2 regions of the Pseudomonas sp. LABIM340 genome follow, and region 1 is predicted to be linked to the other one. Evidence: riboswitches for the same ligand, from Rfam matches in the RefSeq annotation. Region 1 holds a riboswitch; the other holds the start of a gene.
The links. A riboswitch is a leader RNA that binds a small molecule or an ion and turns the genes downstream of it on or off. The one in region 1 is predicted to bind manganese.
Positions count from the first base shown of each region.

Region 2: linked by a shared signal. The riboswitch ahead of ABKS89_RS24830 (TMEM165/GDT1 family protein) and the one ahead of ABKS89_RS26175 (sodium:calcium antiporter) in region 1 are both predicted to bind manganese.

Region 1 covers NZ_CM200227.1:5,678,278-5,685,426, forward strand. The annotation lists gene ABKS89_RS26160 (sensor histidine kinase) at 1-1,021, shown strand, start outside; gene ABKS89_RS26165 (PA2433 domain-containing protein) at 1,105-1,371, shown strand; gene ABKS89_RS26170 (acetyl-CoA carboxylase family protein) at 1,522-4,806, shown strand; yybP-ykoY riboswitch at 4,844-5,012, shown strand; gene ABKS89_RS26175 (sodium:calcium antiporter) at 5,069-6,082, shown strand; gene ABKS89_RS26180 (type 1 glutamine amidotransferase domain-containing protein) at 6,169-6,846, shown strand; RNA gene ssrA (transfer-messenger RNA) at 6,921-7,149, shown strand, end outside.
Region 2 covers NZ_CM200227.1:5,396,490-5,403,638, reverse strand. The annotation lists gene ABKS89_RS24850 (methyl-accepting chemotaxis protein) at 1-1,647, opposite strand, end outside; gene ABKS89_RS24845 (M48 family metallopeptidase) at 2,078-2,899, shown strand; gene ABKS89_RS24840 (NAD-dependent epimerase/dehydratase family protein) at 2,992-3,975, shown strand; gene ABKS89_RS24835 (ketosteroid isomerase-related protein) at 4,109-4,552, opposite strand; gene ABKS89_RS24830 (TMEM165/GDT1 family protein) at 4,653-5,234, opposite strand; yybP-ykoY riboswitch at 5,324-5,443, opposite strand; gene ABKS89_RS24825 (amino acid permease) at 5,488-6,945, opposite strand; gene ABKS89_RS24820 (methyltransferase) at 7,065-7,149, opposite strand, start outside.

The DNA.
Region 1 (7,149 bases):
GCTCAGCGGCGGGGTCAACTGGCGCGTGTTGCACATGGCCACGACGGGGACCGACGAGGTGCGCATCTGGGTCTTCGAGGACCTGCACTACCGCCACAAGACCCTGCACCTGCTGCTGTTCAGCGCCCTTTTCCCGTTGCTGCTGGCCCTGCCGCTGTTCGGCGTGCTGGTGTGGTTCGGCGTCCGCCAGGGCCTTGCGCCGTTGCGCGGCCTGATCGAGCAGGTACACCAGCGCGGCGCCCACAGCCTCCACCCGCTGGCCCTGAGCCGCGCACCGGTGGAGGTGCACAGCCTGGTCAACGAACTGAACCTGCTGCTGGAACGTCTGCACTCGGCGATGGAGGCCGAGCGCCGGCTGACCAGCGACGCTGCCCACGAAATCCGTACGCCTTTGGCCAGCCTGCGCACCCACGCCCAGGTGGCGCTGCGCTCTTCCGACCCGGCCGCCCACGCCCACGGACTGCAGCAGGTCAGCCGCAGCGTCGAACGGATCAGCGCGCTGATGGAGCAGATTCTCCTGCTGGCGCGGCTCGATGCCGAAGAGCTACACGAAATCTTCGCCCCGGTGGACCTGCGCCTGCTGGCCGAAGACACCATCGCCGATCTCGCGCCGCAGGCCATCGACAAGCAGATCGAACTGACCCTCGATAGCCAGGAGGTCACGCTGCGCGGCGTCGCGGCGTGGCTCGGACTGATGCTCACCAACCTGGTCGGCAACGCCCTGCGCTACACCCCCGAAGGCGGCCGCGTGGCCGTCAGCCTGGAAAGCGCGAGCGACCGGCTGACCCTCTGGGTGCGTGATAACGGCCCCGGCGTGGCGCCGGCCGAACAGGCGGCGATCTTCACCCGCTTCTACCGCAGCCCCAGCGTCGCCAGCAGCAACGGCAGCGGGCTGGGCCTGCCCATCGTCAAGCGCATCGTGGAAATCCACCACGGACGCATTTCCCTGCACGAAGGGCTGGACGGCGACGGCCTGGGCGTCTGCGTCGAATTGCCGACAACCGCCGAGCCGATTCTCTGAACCCCGCGTAAACCGTGGCAGTCCACCCTGTACGGCCCGCTCGTTCGGTCCGCGACAACGGTCAAGTTGACAGGAGTACTGCCATGAAACGTGCCGCCCTGCTCATTACCGCCGCCCTGCTGGCGTCGCCGGCTTTTGCCGCCGACCTGTGCAGCGACAATCTGCAGAAAGTCGACGACGCGGTGAAAACCGTCACCAACAACACCCAGGCCCAGGAACAGGCCATGCGCCTGCAGGAAAAGGCCGCCCAGGCCCAGGCCGCGGGTGACACCAAGGCCTGCATCGCGCAGACCGAAAAAGCCCTGCAGCTACTGAAGAAGAACGCCGGCGACGGCGGAGCCAACGGGTGATCCCGCACGCGGCGGCCGGCTTCCGGTCGGTCGCCGCTCATAAGGCCCACTAAGCCTGCGCCATTCGCGACGCCGTACTTGATTCCCCGCCCACCTCACCCGCCTAAGATGGTGCGATTCCCGACCACAAGAACCACAACCGGAATCGTCATGCCCGTCACCCGCCTGCTCATCGCCAACCGTGGCGAAATCGCCATCCGCATCGCCCGCGCCGCCGCCGAGCTGGGAATCCAGACGCTGGCGATCTTCGCCGAGGACGACGCCGCCTCGCTGCACACACGCCAGGCCGACCAGGCCGCGGCCCTGAATGGGCGTGGCGCCAGCGCCTACCTCGACAAGCAGCAGATCATCGACATCGCCCTGGCCCAGGGCTGCGACGCGGTGCATCCGGGCTATGGCTTCCTTTCCGAGAACGCCGCCTTTGCCCGCCGCTGCGAAGCCGCCGGGCTGACCTTCGTCGGCCCCTCGGCGGAAGTGCTCGACGTCTTCGGCGACAAGGCCCGCGCCCGCGACCTCGCCCGCGAACATGGCGTGGCGCTGGCCGCCGGCAGCAACAGCGCCACCTCATTGGAAGATGCCGAACGCTTCTTCCGCGAATTGCCCACCGGCGCCGGCATGATGATCAAGGCCCTCGCTGGCGGCGGTGGGCGCGGCATGCGCGCGGTGCGCAGCGTCGAGGAGATCGCCGACGCCTACGCCCGCTGCCAGGCAGAGGCCCGCGCGGCCTTCGGCGATGACCGGCTCTACGTCGAACGTCTGATCCAGCGCGCCCGCCACATCGAGGTGCAGGTGATCGGCGACGGCCGCGTCGTCAGCCACCTCGGGGAGCGCGACTGCACCCTGCAGCGGCGCAACCAGAAGCTGCTGGAGATCGCCCCCAGCCCCAACCTGCACCCCCGCCTGCGTGGCGCCATCCTCGCCGCTGCCGTGCGCCTCGCCGAAGCGGTGAACTATCGCGGCCTGGGCACCTTCGAATTCCTGCTGGACGAAGACAGCGGCGACTTCGTGTTCATGGAAGCCAACCCGCGCCTGCAGGTCGAACACACCATCACCGAAGCGGTGACCGGCATCGACCTGGTCCAGGCGCAACTGCGTATCGCCGCGGGCGCCAGCCTCGCCGAGCTGAACCTGACCCAGGCAGAGATTCCCGCGCCGCGCGGCCACGCCCTGCAACTGCGGATCAACCTGGAAACCCTCGCCAGCGACGGCACGCCCCATCTCGCTTGCGGCACCTTGAGCGCCTACGAGCCGCCCAGCGGCCCCGGCCTGCGCGTGGATGGCTACGGCTACGCCGGCTACCGCAACAGCGCCGGCTACGACTCGCTGCTGGCCAAGCTGATCGTCCACGGCAACGGCGGTTATCCACAGCTAGTGCAGCGCGCCTATCGCGCGCTCTGCGAGTTCCGCCTGGAAGGCGTGGCGAGCAACATCCCGCTGCTGCTCAATCTGCTGCGCCAGGGCGCGGTGGCCGACAACCAGGTCACCACCCGCTACATCGAAGAACACCTGCCCACCCTGCTCGGTGCACAGGATCACGCGCACCCACATCGCTTCTTCAGCCATGCCGGCGCAACCACACAAGCCCAGCGCAGCAGCGAAGCGCCGGCCGGCTGCATTCCGCTCGCCACACCCAGTGCGGGTGTGCTGGTCAGCCTGAACGTGGCGACTGGCGACGCCGTTGCCCAGGGCCAGACCATCGCCGTGGTCGAGGCGATGAAGATGGAGTTCGAGGTGAAGGCCAGTGCCAGCGGCATCGTCCATAGCCTCGCCGCCACGCCCGGCGACAGCCTCGGCGAAGGCGACGCGCTGCTGTTCGTCGAGCCGGCGGACATCCAGGCGCAGAACAATGAAAACAGCGCCGCCATCGATCTCGACGCCATCCGCGCCGACCTCGCCGAAGTGCTCGAACGCCACGCCATCGGCCTCGACGAGCGCCGCCCGGACGCCGTCGCCAAGCGCCACCGGATCGGCAAGCGCACCACCCGCGAAAACCTCGCCGACCTGCTCGATGACGGCAGTTTCATCGAGTACGGCGCCCTGGCCATCGCCGCCCAGCGCCGTCGCCGCAGCGTCGAGGAACTGATCGCCAGCAGCCCGGCCGACGGTCTGGTCAGCGGGCTGGGCAGCATCAACGCCGCGCAGTTCGGCGACGAGAAGGCCCGCTGCCTGGTGCTGGCCTACGACTACACGGTGTTCGCCGGCACCCAGGGCGTGATGAACCACAAGAAGACCGACCGCATGCTGCACCTTGCCGAGCAGTGGCGCATCCCGCTGGTGCTCTACGCGGAAGGTGGCGGCGGGCGGCCGGGCGACACCGATTTCGTCGGCGTGGCCGGGCTGGACAACATGAGCTTCGTCGGCCTCGCGCGGCTCTCCGGGCTGGTGCCGCTGGTGGGCGTGGTCTCCGGTCGCTGCTTCGCCGGCAACGCTGCGCTGCTGGGCTGCTGCGACGTGATCATCGCCACCCGCGATACCAGCCTGGGGATGGCCGGCCCGGCGATGATCGAGGGCGGCGGCCTGGGCAAGTTCGCCCCCGAGGAAGTTGGCCCCAGCGACGTGCAGAGCGCCAATGGCGTGATCGACGTACTGGTGGAAGACGAGGTCGAAGCCACCCGCATCGCCCGCCAGTACCTCGCCTACTTCCAGGGCGACAGCGCCGACTGGCAATGCGCCGACCAGCGCCTGCTGCGCCACGCGGTGCCGGAGAATCGCCTGCGCGTCTACGACATCCGCCAGGTCATCGAGCAACTGGCCGACAGCGGCTCGGTGCTGGAACTGCGCCGGCACTTCGCCGCCGGGATGGCCACCGCGCTGGTGCGCATCGAAGGCAAACCCTTCGGCCTGATCGCCAACAACCCCATGCACCTGGGCGGCGCCATCGATGCCGAGGCCGGCGACAAGGCCGCACGCTTCATGCAGCTGTGCGACGCCTTTGACCTGCCGATCATTTCGCTGTGCGACACCCCCGGCTTCATGGTCGGTCCGGAAGCAGAGAAGACCGGCACCGTGCGCCACGTCTCACGCATGTTCGTCACTGCCGCCAGCCTCAGCGTGCCGTTCTTCACCGTGGTCCTGCGCAAGGGCTACGGCCTGGGCGCGCAGGCCATGGCCGCCGGCAGCTTCCACGCTGCGCTGTTCACGGTCGCATGGCCCAGTGGCGAGTTCGGTGCCATGGGGCTGGAAGGGGCGATCCGCCTCGGTTACGCCAAGGAGCTGGCTGCCATCGAGGACGCGCAGGAACGGCAGAAGCTGTTCGACAAGCTGGTCGCCGCCGCCTACCGCAACGGCAAGGGGCTGAACATGGCGAGCTACCTGGAGATCGACGACGTCATCGACCCGGCCGACACCCGCCGCTGGCTGCTGCGCGGCCTGGCATCGACGCCAAAGCCCGCACCGCGCCAGGGGAAAAAGCGTCCACTGATCGATACCTGGTAACCCATGGGTTGAGCTGCTCGCCCGATCCGTTAGAATGCGCGGCGTCATTGGGGAGTAGCCGACCGTTCGACGAACGGGGGCGACGTCAACACACTTGGCCCACAGGCCATGGCGTCGTCAGCAGCTTTGCCTGGCAAGACCTTTGACCACGTGATCTCCGCAACGGCCGGGGAGATGCGTGGTCATGGGTACTTACACCGGCCGGGAGCTTCACCGTGATGCACCACCCCACCCTTCGCTCCATCCCTCTGGAGCTGCGCGCATGCTGACCTTCATCCTCGAACTGCTCGGCATGCTGCTGGTGATCCTGATCGCCGCCGAACTCTTCACCAACGCGCTGGAACATTTCGGCGAGCGCCTGGGTATCTCCGAAGGCGTTACCGGTTCGCTGTTCGCCGCCATCGGCACCGCCCTGCCGGAAACCCTGATTCCTCTGCTGGCCCTGTTCGCCGGTACCAGCAACGTCAACCTCAATGAGGAAGTCGGCGTCGGCGCGATCCTCGGCGCACCGCTGATGCTTTCCACCTTGTCCACCTGCCTGATGGCGCTCGCCGCCTGGCGCGCTCGCGGCCTGTTCGGGCGCATCCGTCCCGAGCGCACGGGCATGCAGCGCGACCTGAACTTCTTCCTGGTCGCCTTCAGCTTCGCCACCATCGCCATGTTCGTCCCGGCTGAACTGCACTCCGTACGCGTCGCCCTCAGCGTACTGCTGGTGCTCACCTATATCGGCTACATCACGCTGACTATCCGCGCCTCGCAAAGCCTGGTGGAAGACGGCCACGGCACCGAAGCCGACCACCACATGTACCTGTCGCGCATCGGCCTGCCGACCAACCTCGTCACCATCCTGCTGCAGCTGCTGCTGGGCCTGGCGCTGCTGGTGCTGGGCGCCAAGGGCTTCATCCATGGCGTGGAAGGCCTGTCGCACATCCTGGGGATTTCCGCGCTGCTGCTGTCGCTGCTGATCATCCCCATCGCCACCGAACTGCCGGAGAAGATCAACAGCATCCTCTGGGTACGCCGCGGCAAGGACACCCTGGCCTTCGGCAACATCAGCGGCGCCATGGTCTTCCAGGGCACCCTGCTACCCGCCATCGGCATCCTGCTCACGCCCTGGCAGCCGCGTATCGAAGTGCTCACCGGCGTGCTGGTCACTCTCGGCGCTGCACTCTGGCTGCGGATCAACGCCCAGCGCGGCGGCGGCCTGCCGATCTGGGTACTGATGCTCAACGGCGTGCTGTACGCCGCCTATCTGGGTATCACCCTGTCGCGCTGACGCAGACGGCTCATTGCCTACACTGACAGTCCGGGCTGCCGTTTCGGCGGCAGCCGCACGACTAGCGATACGCCGAAGGAGTGAGCATGAAAATCCTGGTAGTCCTGACCTCCCACGACCAGCTCGGCAGCACCGGCAAGAAAACCGGCTTCTGGCTCGAGGAGTTCGCCGCGCCCTACTACGTGTTCAAGGATGCCGGCGCCAGCCTGACCCTGGCCTCGCCCAAGGGCGGCCAGCCGCCGCTCGACCCCAAGAGCGACGAGGAAGGCGCACAGACCCCGGCCACCCTGCGCTTCCGCCAGGACGGCGACGCCCAGGCCGCGCTGGCCAGCACCGTGAAGCTCAGCGAAGTGAAGGCCGATGACTACGACGCCGTGTTCTACCCCGGCGGCCACGGCCCGCTCTGGGACCTGGCCGAGGACCGCACCTCGGTGGCGCTGATCGAAGCCTTCCACTCCAGCGGCAAGACCGTCTCCGCCGTGTGCCACGCCCCGGCCGTGTTCCGTCACCCGCGCGGGCTCGACGGCCGGCCGCTGGTACAGGGCCGGCACGTCACCGGCTTCTCCAACAGCGAGGAGGACGCTGTCGGCCTCACCGACGTGGTGCCCTTCCTCGTCCAGGACATGCTCAAGGCCAACGGCGCCCGCTACAGCAAGGGCCCGGACTGGCAGAGCCACGTCGAGGTGGACCGCGGCCTGATCACCGGGCAGAACCCCGCGTCCTCCGAGGCCGTGGCCGAAGCCGTGCTGAAATTCCTGAGCTGACAACGGCTTGCGCCGCCCCGGGTGGCTATCGGGGCGGCTTTCCCGTAGAATGGATCTCGACCTTGACAGGTTTTGGGGCCGATTAGGATTCGACGCCGGTAACAAAACTCTAGGGGCATGCCGAGTAGGTGACAGTTCTCGTAAATCAGCTGCCACAACTTTATAGTTGCCAACGACGACAACTACGCCCTAGCAGCCTAAGTGCCGCTAGCAGACCCTAGGGGATGCCTGTAAACCCGAAGATTAGGTCTGTCATATAGAACAGGATCGCCGCCAAGTTCGCTGTAGACGTAACGGCTAAAA
Region 2 (7,149 bases), 280 kb from region 1:
ACCGCGGATGGCCACCAGGATCGCGTTGATGTTCTCGCTGTCGCGGGCCAGCGACTGCACCACGCCCACGGCGCGGCCGATCTCGCTGGCCAGCGCCTGGATCGCCGTGGAGCTGCTCTCGACGATGCGCTTGCCGTGGTGGGCGGCCTGGTCGGCATGGTTGGCCGCTTCGGCTGCATGAGTGGCGTTGCGCGCCACGTCCTGGGCGGTGGCGGTCATCTCGTGGACGGCGGTGGCCACCAGCTCGATCTCCGCCAACTGCTTCTGCACGCCCTGATTGGTGCGGATGGCGATGTCGGCGGTGTGCTCGGAAGAATCGCTGACGTGCTGCACCGAGGTCACCACCTGGCCGATCATCCCCTGCAGCTTGCCGAGGAAGGTGTTGAAGCCCTTGGCGATGGAGCCCAGTTCGTCGGCGCGGTCGCTGCTCAGGCGGCGGGTCAGGTCGCCCTCGCCCTGGGCGATGTCGTCGAGCATGCCGACCAGCTGGCGCAGCGGGCGGGCGATGCCATGGCCGACCAGCCAGATCACGGCCAGGCCGATGGCGGCGATCAGCAGGCCGACCAGGGTCATGCCCAGGGTGTCGCTGTCGCGCTGGGATTTCAGGTCGCTCTGCAGCTGGTTCAGGTCACCCAGCACGGCTTCCTGCGGCAGTTGCAGCATCAGGGTCCAGCGCGCGCCGGAGTCGGCGATGGTGAAGGGCAGGAACAGCTCGATGTGGCCGTGTTCCTTGTCCACCGAGGTCAGCGGCTGGTCGAGGGTGAGCTTGGCCAGGTTGGCTACTTCGCTGGCGTCCAGCACGCTGCTGGCGGGTTCGCCGAGCTTGGCCGGGTCCTTGGTGTAGGCGACCAGGCGGCCGTTGGTGGAGATCAGCGCCATCTCGCCGGCGCCGTCGTAGAGCTGGCTGTCGGCGGTCTTGAGCAGGTCCTGGATGAAGTCCAGCGACAGGTCCACGCCGACGGTGCCCTTGAACTGGCCCTTGACCATGATCGGCGCGTTGAACGAGGACATCAGCACCATCTTGCCGGCCATCTCGTAGGGCGCGGGGTCGATGATGCAGGGCTGGTGCTTCTCTTTCGGGCACAGGTAGTACTCGCCTTCGCGCACGCCGGTGGGCTGCATCTTCTGGCTTTCCAGGGTGTCGCCCATGGCTTCGACTGTCAGGCCGCCGTCCTTGCGGTACCACCAGGGCATGAAGCGGCCACTGGCGTCGTAGCCGGGCAGGCCGGAGTACTGGCTGTCGTTGCCGGCGAAGGCGTTGGGTTCCCAGCCGGCGAAGGCGTCGAGCAGCTTGGGGTTCTGCGCCACGGTCTGGCGCAGCAGGTTGGACATCCCGGCGCGGCCGATGCCCAGCAGCGGCTGGCCGTTGGCGTCGGTTTCGTCGAGCAGGGCGTTGGTGTTGGCGAGGTCGCGGGCGACGGTGAGCGGGTATTCCAGTTCGCGCTGGATCTGTGCGACCTGGCCGCGCGCGATCGCTACCAGGCGATCGTTGATCACCTGCTCGAGCAGCGCCTGGGTGCGCTCCTGCACCAGCGCCTGGGTCCGTGAGCCGGCGAACAGCGCGTAAAGCACCAGCGCCGCGACCACTGCCAGAACGCTGGCACCTGCCAACGCCACCACGGAAAACTGGATCGACTTGAATTTCATACGGGTACCCGGAATGCGCCAGAGGTCTGCGTGTCTATCTGTATCGGCAGGTCCGGGGATTTTCCTTAGGCGGCCGTTGTAATGGGTTGTAACGCGGCTGTTCGCCGCCTGTCGCAGGATTGTCGGCGCTGACCGGGAGGTCTAGCATGTGATGTCAAAATGAAATTACCTGGCCGTGGCGAGCGCCTCGACATCCTGGTTTCCAGGATGAAATCAGACGCTGGCTGCGGCTATCTCGCGGGTGCGGATCGCAGGTGCGATGCCACGCACCGCGTATGCCACGACAGTCGCCCCAAGGCACCTTCCGATGCGTCGGTGCGGTTTCCTAAGTCACTGCTGCGCCGGCTGTTTCCTGCCAGTTGCCGGGCATCGGGGGTGGGCCTACCATGCGCGCTGTCCGTGGGAGATTGCATTGTTTCGGGAGAGCAACATGCCCAGAGTTTTTCGTGTCGCAGGCCTGGCCGCAGCCCTGCTGCTCACCGCTTGCCAGCAGGTGAACACCACCAGCAGCGGCGTCGTCGGCGTCGATCGCAAGCAGAACATGTTCAGCATGCTGTCCAGCGCCCAGGTCGACCAGATGTATGCGCAGTCCTACCAGCAGACCCTCGGTGAGGCCTCCAAGGCAGGCAAGCTGGATGCCAGCAGCAATGACGCCAAGCGCGTGAAGGCCATCGCCGCGCGGTTGATCCCGCAGACCGGCGCCTTCCGTTCCGACGCGCCGTCCTGGCAGTGGGAAGTCAACGTCATCAAGAGCGACGAGCTCAACGCCAACTGCGGTCCCGGTGGCAAGATCATCGTCTACACCGGGCTGATCGATCAGCTCAAACTCAGCGACGATGAACTGGCCGCGGTGATGGGCCACGAGATCGCCCACGCGCTGCGCGAGCACGGCCGTGAGGCCATGTCCCGCGCCTACGCGGAGCAGATGGGGCTGGGCATTGGCGGCGCGCTGCTGGGGCTGGGTCAGAGCAGCGTGGACATGGCCCACCAGGTGGTCGAATACAGCCTGACGTTGCCCAATAGCCGGCAGAATGAGAACGAAGCTGACCTGATCGGCCTGGAATTGGCGGCGCGAGCCGGTTATAACCCCAACGCCGCGATGACCCTGTGGCAGAAGATGGGGCAGGCGTCGAACGGTGAAGCTCCGCCGGAAATCCTCAGCACGCACCCGGCGGACAGTACGCGGATGGCCAACCTGCAGGCCGCCATCCCGAAGGTCATGCCGCTCTACGAGCAGGCCAAGACCCGCTGAACAGTGTTTTTGCAGCAGGGGTTCGTGATTCTCTCGAACGGCCAGGAGCGGCGTAAGGTTGCGCCGCTTTATCCAGTGAACAGGGAGCACCCGTGAAAATCGCTGTACTCGGAGCCACCGGGCTCCTGGGCCACCACGCCGCCCGCGCGATCAAGGCGGCCGGCCACCAGCTGGTGCTGATCCACCGACCCTCGTCGCAGATCCAGCGCCTGGCCTACCTCGAGCCTGAGTGCCGGGTGGCCGAACTCTTCGATCACCAGGGCATGGCCCGCGCGCTCAGCGGGCTGGATGCGGTGATCTTCAGTGCCGGTTACTACCCGGTGCGCCCGCGTCGCTGGCAGGAGGAAGTGGCCAGCGCACTGGACCTGACCAATCATTTCTACGCCGCCTGCCTGCAGGCGAAAGTGCCGCGCATCCTCTACGTTGGCTCTGCCTTCGCCATGCCCTCGCACCCGCAGGGACTGCCGGGCCATGAAGGGCTGTTCTACGAAGGGTTGCCCACCGGCAAGAGCGCCTACGTGATGTGCAAGTGGGCGCTGGACGAACAGGCCCGCGAGCAGGCCCGTGGCGGCCTGCCGGTGGTCATCGGGATTCCCGGCATGGTGCTGGGCGAGTTGGATATCGGCCCGACCACCGGACGCCTGATCACCGCCATTGGCCGCGACGAGATGCTGCACTACGTGCCGGGCCGGCGGAACGTCATCGATGCCTCCGAGGCCGGGCGTGGCCTGCTAACCGCGCTCGAGCGCGGCCGGGTCGGCGAGCGTTACCTGCTCACCGGGCACAACATCGAGATGGGCGAACTGACCGCCACCATCGCCAAGCTGCTGGGCAAGCCTGCGCCGACACCGATGCCGCTGCACCGCGCCCGCGCGCTGGCGACCCTGGGGCGCTGGCGCTACCGCCTGACCGGCAAGATGCCGCTGCTGGACGACACCGCTATCGAGGTGATGGCCGGCGGGCAGTTCCTCGACGGCCGCAAGGCCCGCGAGGAGCTGGGTTTCGAGTCCCATGTGCCGCTGGAAGACACGCTGGAGCGGGCCATTTCCTGGTTCCACGCCAACGACTACCTCTGACTTCGGGGCCCCCTGTAGGAGCGGGCCATGCCCGCGATCGCGCGCATGGCGCGCTCCTACAAGAGCTGCAGGTCCGCAGTGGGGATAAAACAGATAGAAAAAGCCCGGCTCATGGACGGGCTTTTTCTTTGGATCAGGGCAGTGCCTTCTCGGCGAAGGGGCGGTTGGGCAGGCCCATCTGTGCGCGGAAGCTTTCCATGTCGAACAGCGTGCACAGCTCCTGCACCTGGTTCTGGCTGTTGAAGGTCCAGAAGCCCATGGCCGAGATACTGACGATGCGGTCGCTGGCCGGGTAGCCCAGCACCGGGCGGGCGATGCTGCCCATCAGGGTGCTCCAGGTGAAGACCTTGTTGCCCTCGCGGATGCATTCCTCCACGGCCACTTCCAGGTCCTCCATGCCACTGCGGATCTCCTCCACCAGCGCCCGGTAGCCGGCGTTGTCCAGCGGCTGGGCGGTGAAGGCGCTCTTGTAGATGAAGTCCGGGCTGTGCAGCTGCTCGACCAGCGCCAGGTGTCCCTTGTTCCAGGCGAGGTCGATGTGGTGGCGGGCGACTCGCTTCAGGTCTTTTTCCGGCATGGCGACATCCTTTGTCGTGGGAGGCGGATGCGCCACTGTGTATTGCGGGCGATACACAGGCATTGGCCGGCGCGCCAGCCTCCCGACGAAAAGCTGCCGGTCAGAACACCCCGGAGAGCTTCAGCGCGTGGTACACGGCAGCCAGGCCGAGGATGGCGAAGGCGGCGGCGGCCAGGCGGCGGATCAGGTTCAGCGGCAGGCGCTCGGCGGCGAAGTTACCCGCCAGGACCACCGGCACGTTGGCGATCAGCATGCCCAGCGTGGTGCCGATGACCACCAGCCAGAAGTGCGGGTACTGCGCGGCCAGCATCACGGTGGCGACCTGGGTCTTGTCGCCCATCTCGGCGAGGAAGAAGGCGATCAGGGTGGTGAGGAACGGGCCGAATTTCTTCAGCGAGCCTTCTTCGTCGTCATCCAGCTTGTCGGGAATCAGGGTCCAGCCAGCGACCGCCAGGAAGCACACGGCCAGCACCCAGCTCAGCGTGCTTTCCGAGAAGAACGAGGCGACCCAGCTACCGACGGCACCGGCGGCGAAGTGGTTGGCCAGGGTGGCGGCGATGATCCCGGCGATGATCGGCCAGGGCTTGCGGAAGCGCGCGGCGAGGACGAGCGCGAGCAGTTGCGTCTTGTCGCCGATTTCCGCGAGGGCAACGATCAGGGTTGGGACGAAGAGGGATTCCATCAGACTTCCTAAGGGGCGGGTCGACTAATCACCATGACACGCGCCACCTGCCCGCCCCGGGTCAGGTTGCTCGTGTCATAGGTCTTGTCAAACCCCGGCCTGAACGCTGCAGGCCTGGATCGTACGCGCCATGGTCTGTGGACCAAGTGTGTTGACGCGTACCGGGCGAGCAGGGCGCTCGCGGGAGACTACTCCCCTAGGACGGGGCGCATTCTGCCCAAGTCCTGGGACTTGGGCAAGCCTGCGCGTCGGATCAGTCGCGGGTGGGGCTGATGTCCATGTCTTCGTAGCGGATGAAGCGGGTGCCGTTCTTGAAGCGGTAGCCCAGCCAGATCGACAGGAACAGCGGGATGGTGATGTAGGTGGCGACCAGACCGGCCCAGTCCACGTGCTCGCCGACGAACGCCTGGTAGTTCTGCCCCAGGGTGATGATCAGGCACAGGGTGAAGGCGAACAGCGGGCCGAGGGGGAACCACTTGGCGCGGTAGGGCAGGTCGTTGAGGTTGCCGCCCTGCAGGATGAAGCCCTTGCGGAAGCGGTAGTGCGACACGGCGATGCCCAGCCAGACGATGAAGCCGCACATGCCCGAGGCGTTGAGCAGCCAGGTGTAGACGGTCTTGTCGCCGATGAAGCTGGTGAGGAAGCACAGCGCGCCGATCAACGTGGTGGCGTAGAGCGCGTAGCGCGGCACGCCGCTTTCCGACACCTGGGTGAACAGGCGCGGCGCCTTGCCCTGGGTGGCCATGGTGTAGAGCATCCGGGTCGAGGCGTACATGCCCGAGTTGCCTGCCGAGAGGATCGCCGAGAGGATCACTGCGTTCATCACGCCTGCCGCGGCGGCGAGGCCCGCGCGCTCGAACAGCAGGGTGAAGGGGGAGGTGCTGATGTCGCTGCTGTCGGTTTTGAGCAGGTTCGGATCGGTGTAGGGGATCAGCATGCCGATGACGAAGATCGACAGGATGTAGAACATCAGGATTCGCCAGAATACCTGGCGGATGGCGATGGGAATGGACTTCTGCGGGTTCTCCGACTCGCCCGCGGCGACGCCGATCAGCTCGGTGCCCTGGAAGGAGAAGCCGGCGATCATCGCCACCCCGATCATCGCTTGCAGGCCGCCGACGAAGGGCGCATCGCCGGTGGTGAAGTTGCTGAAACCGGGGCTGTCGATGCCATGCATGATGCCGATGATGCTGGCCAGGCCAATGCCGATGAAGATCACCACGGCCACCACCTTGATCAGCGCGAACCAGAACTCGCTCTCGCCGAAGCCCTTCACCGAGAAGAAGTTGAGCATGAACATGATGGCCAGGAAGCCGGCGCTCCAGTACATGCCCGAGACTTCCGGGAACCAGAACTTCATCACCAGCTGCGCCGCCACCAGTTCGGCGGCGATGGTCACCGCCCAGTTGTACCAGTAGTTCCAGCCCATGGCGAAACCGAAGCCATCGTCGATGAAACGGCTGCCATAAGTGCAGAACGAGCCGGAATCAGGAATGTACGCCGCCAGCTCGCCGAGGCTGGTCATGAGGAAGAACACCATCAGGCCGATCAGCGCATAGGCCAGCAGCGCACCACCGGGACCGGCGGTGGCGATGGTGCTGCCGGAGGCGACGAACAGGCCGGTGCCGATGGAGCCGCCGATGGCGATCATGTTCAGGTGACGCGGCTTGAGGGAGCGCTTCAGATGATGCGGCTTCTCCTTCGGCCCCATGGCGAAAGTCAGTTCGACGTCATCTCTAATTCTTCGGTTCACGGGTGTCCTCGATATTTCAGGGCGAGCGGCGATGCGCCGATCCAGCGGGCTCGGTGGAGTGTAGTGCGAGCCTTGGATCAGCGCCGGGCGCTGTAGATACGGAAGCCGTCGGCCTCGGCCAGGGTGCGGCAGGGGCCCAGGTGCTGCTCGATCAGCGGCGGG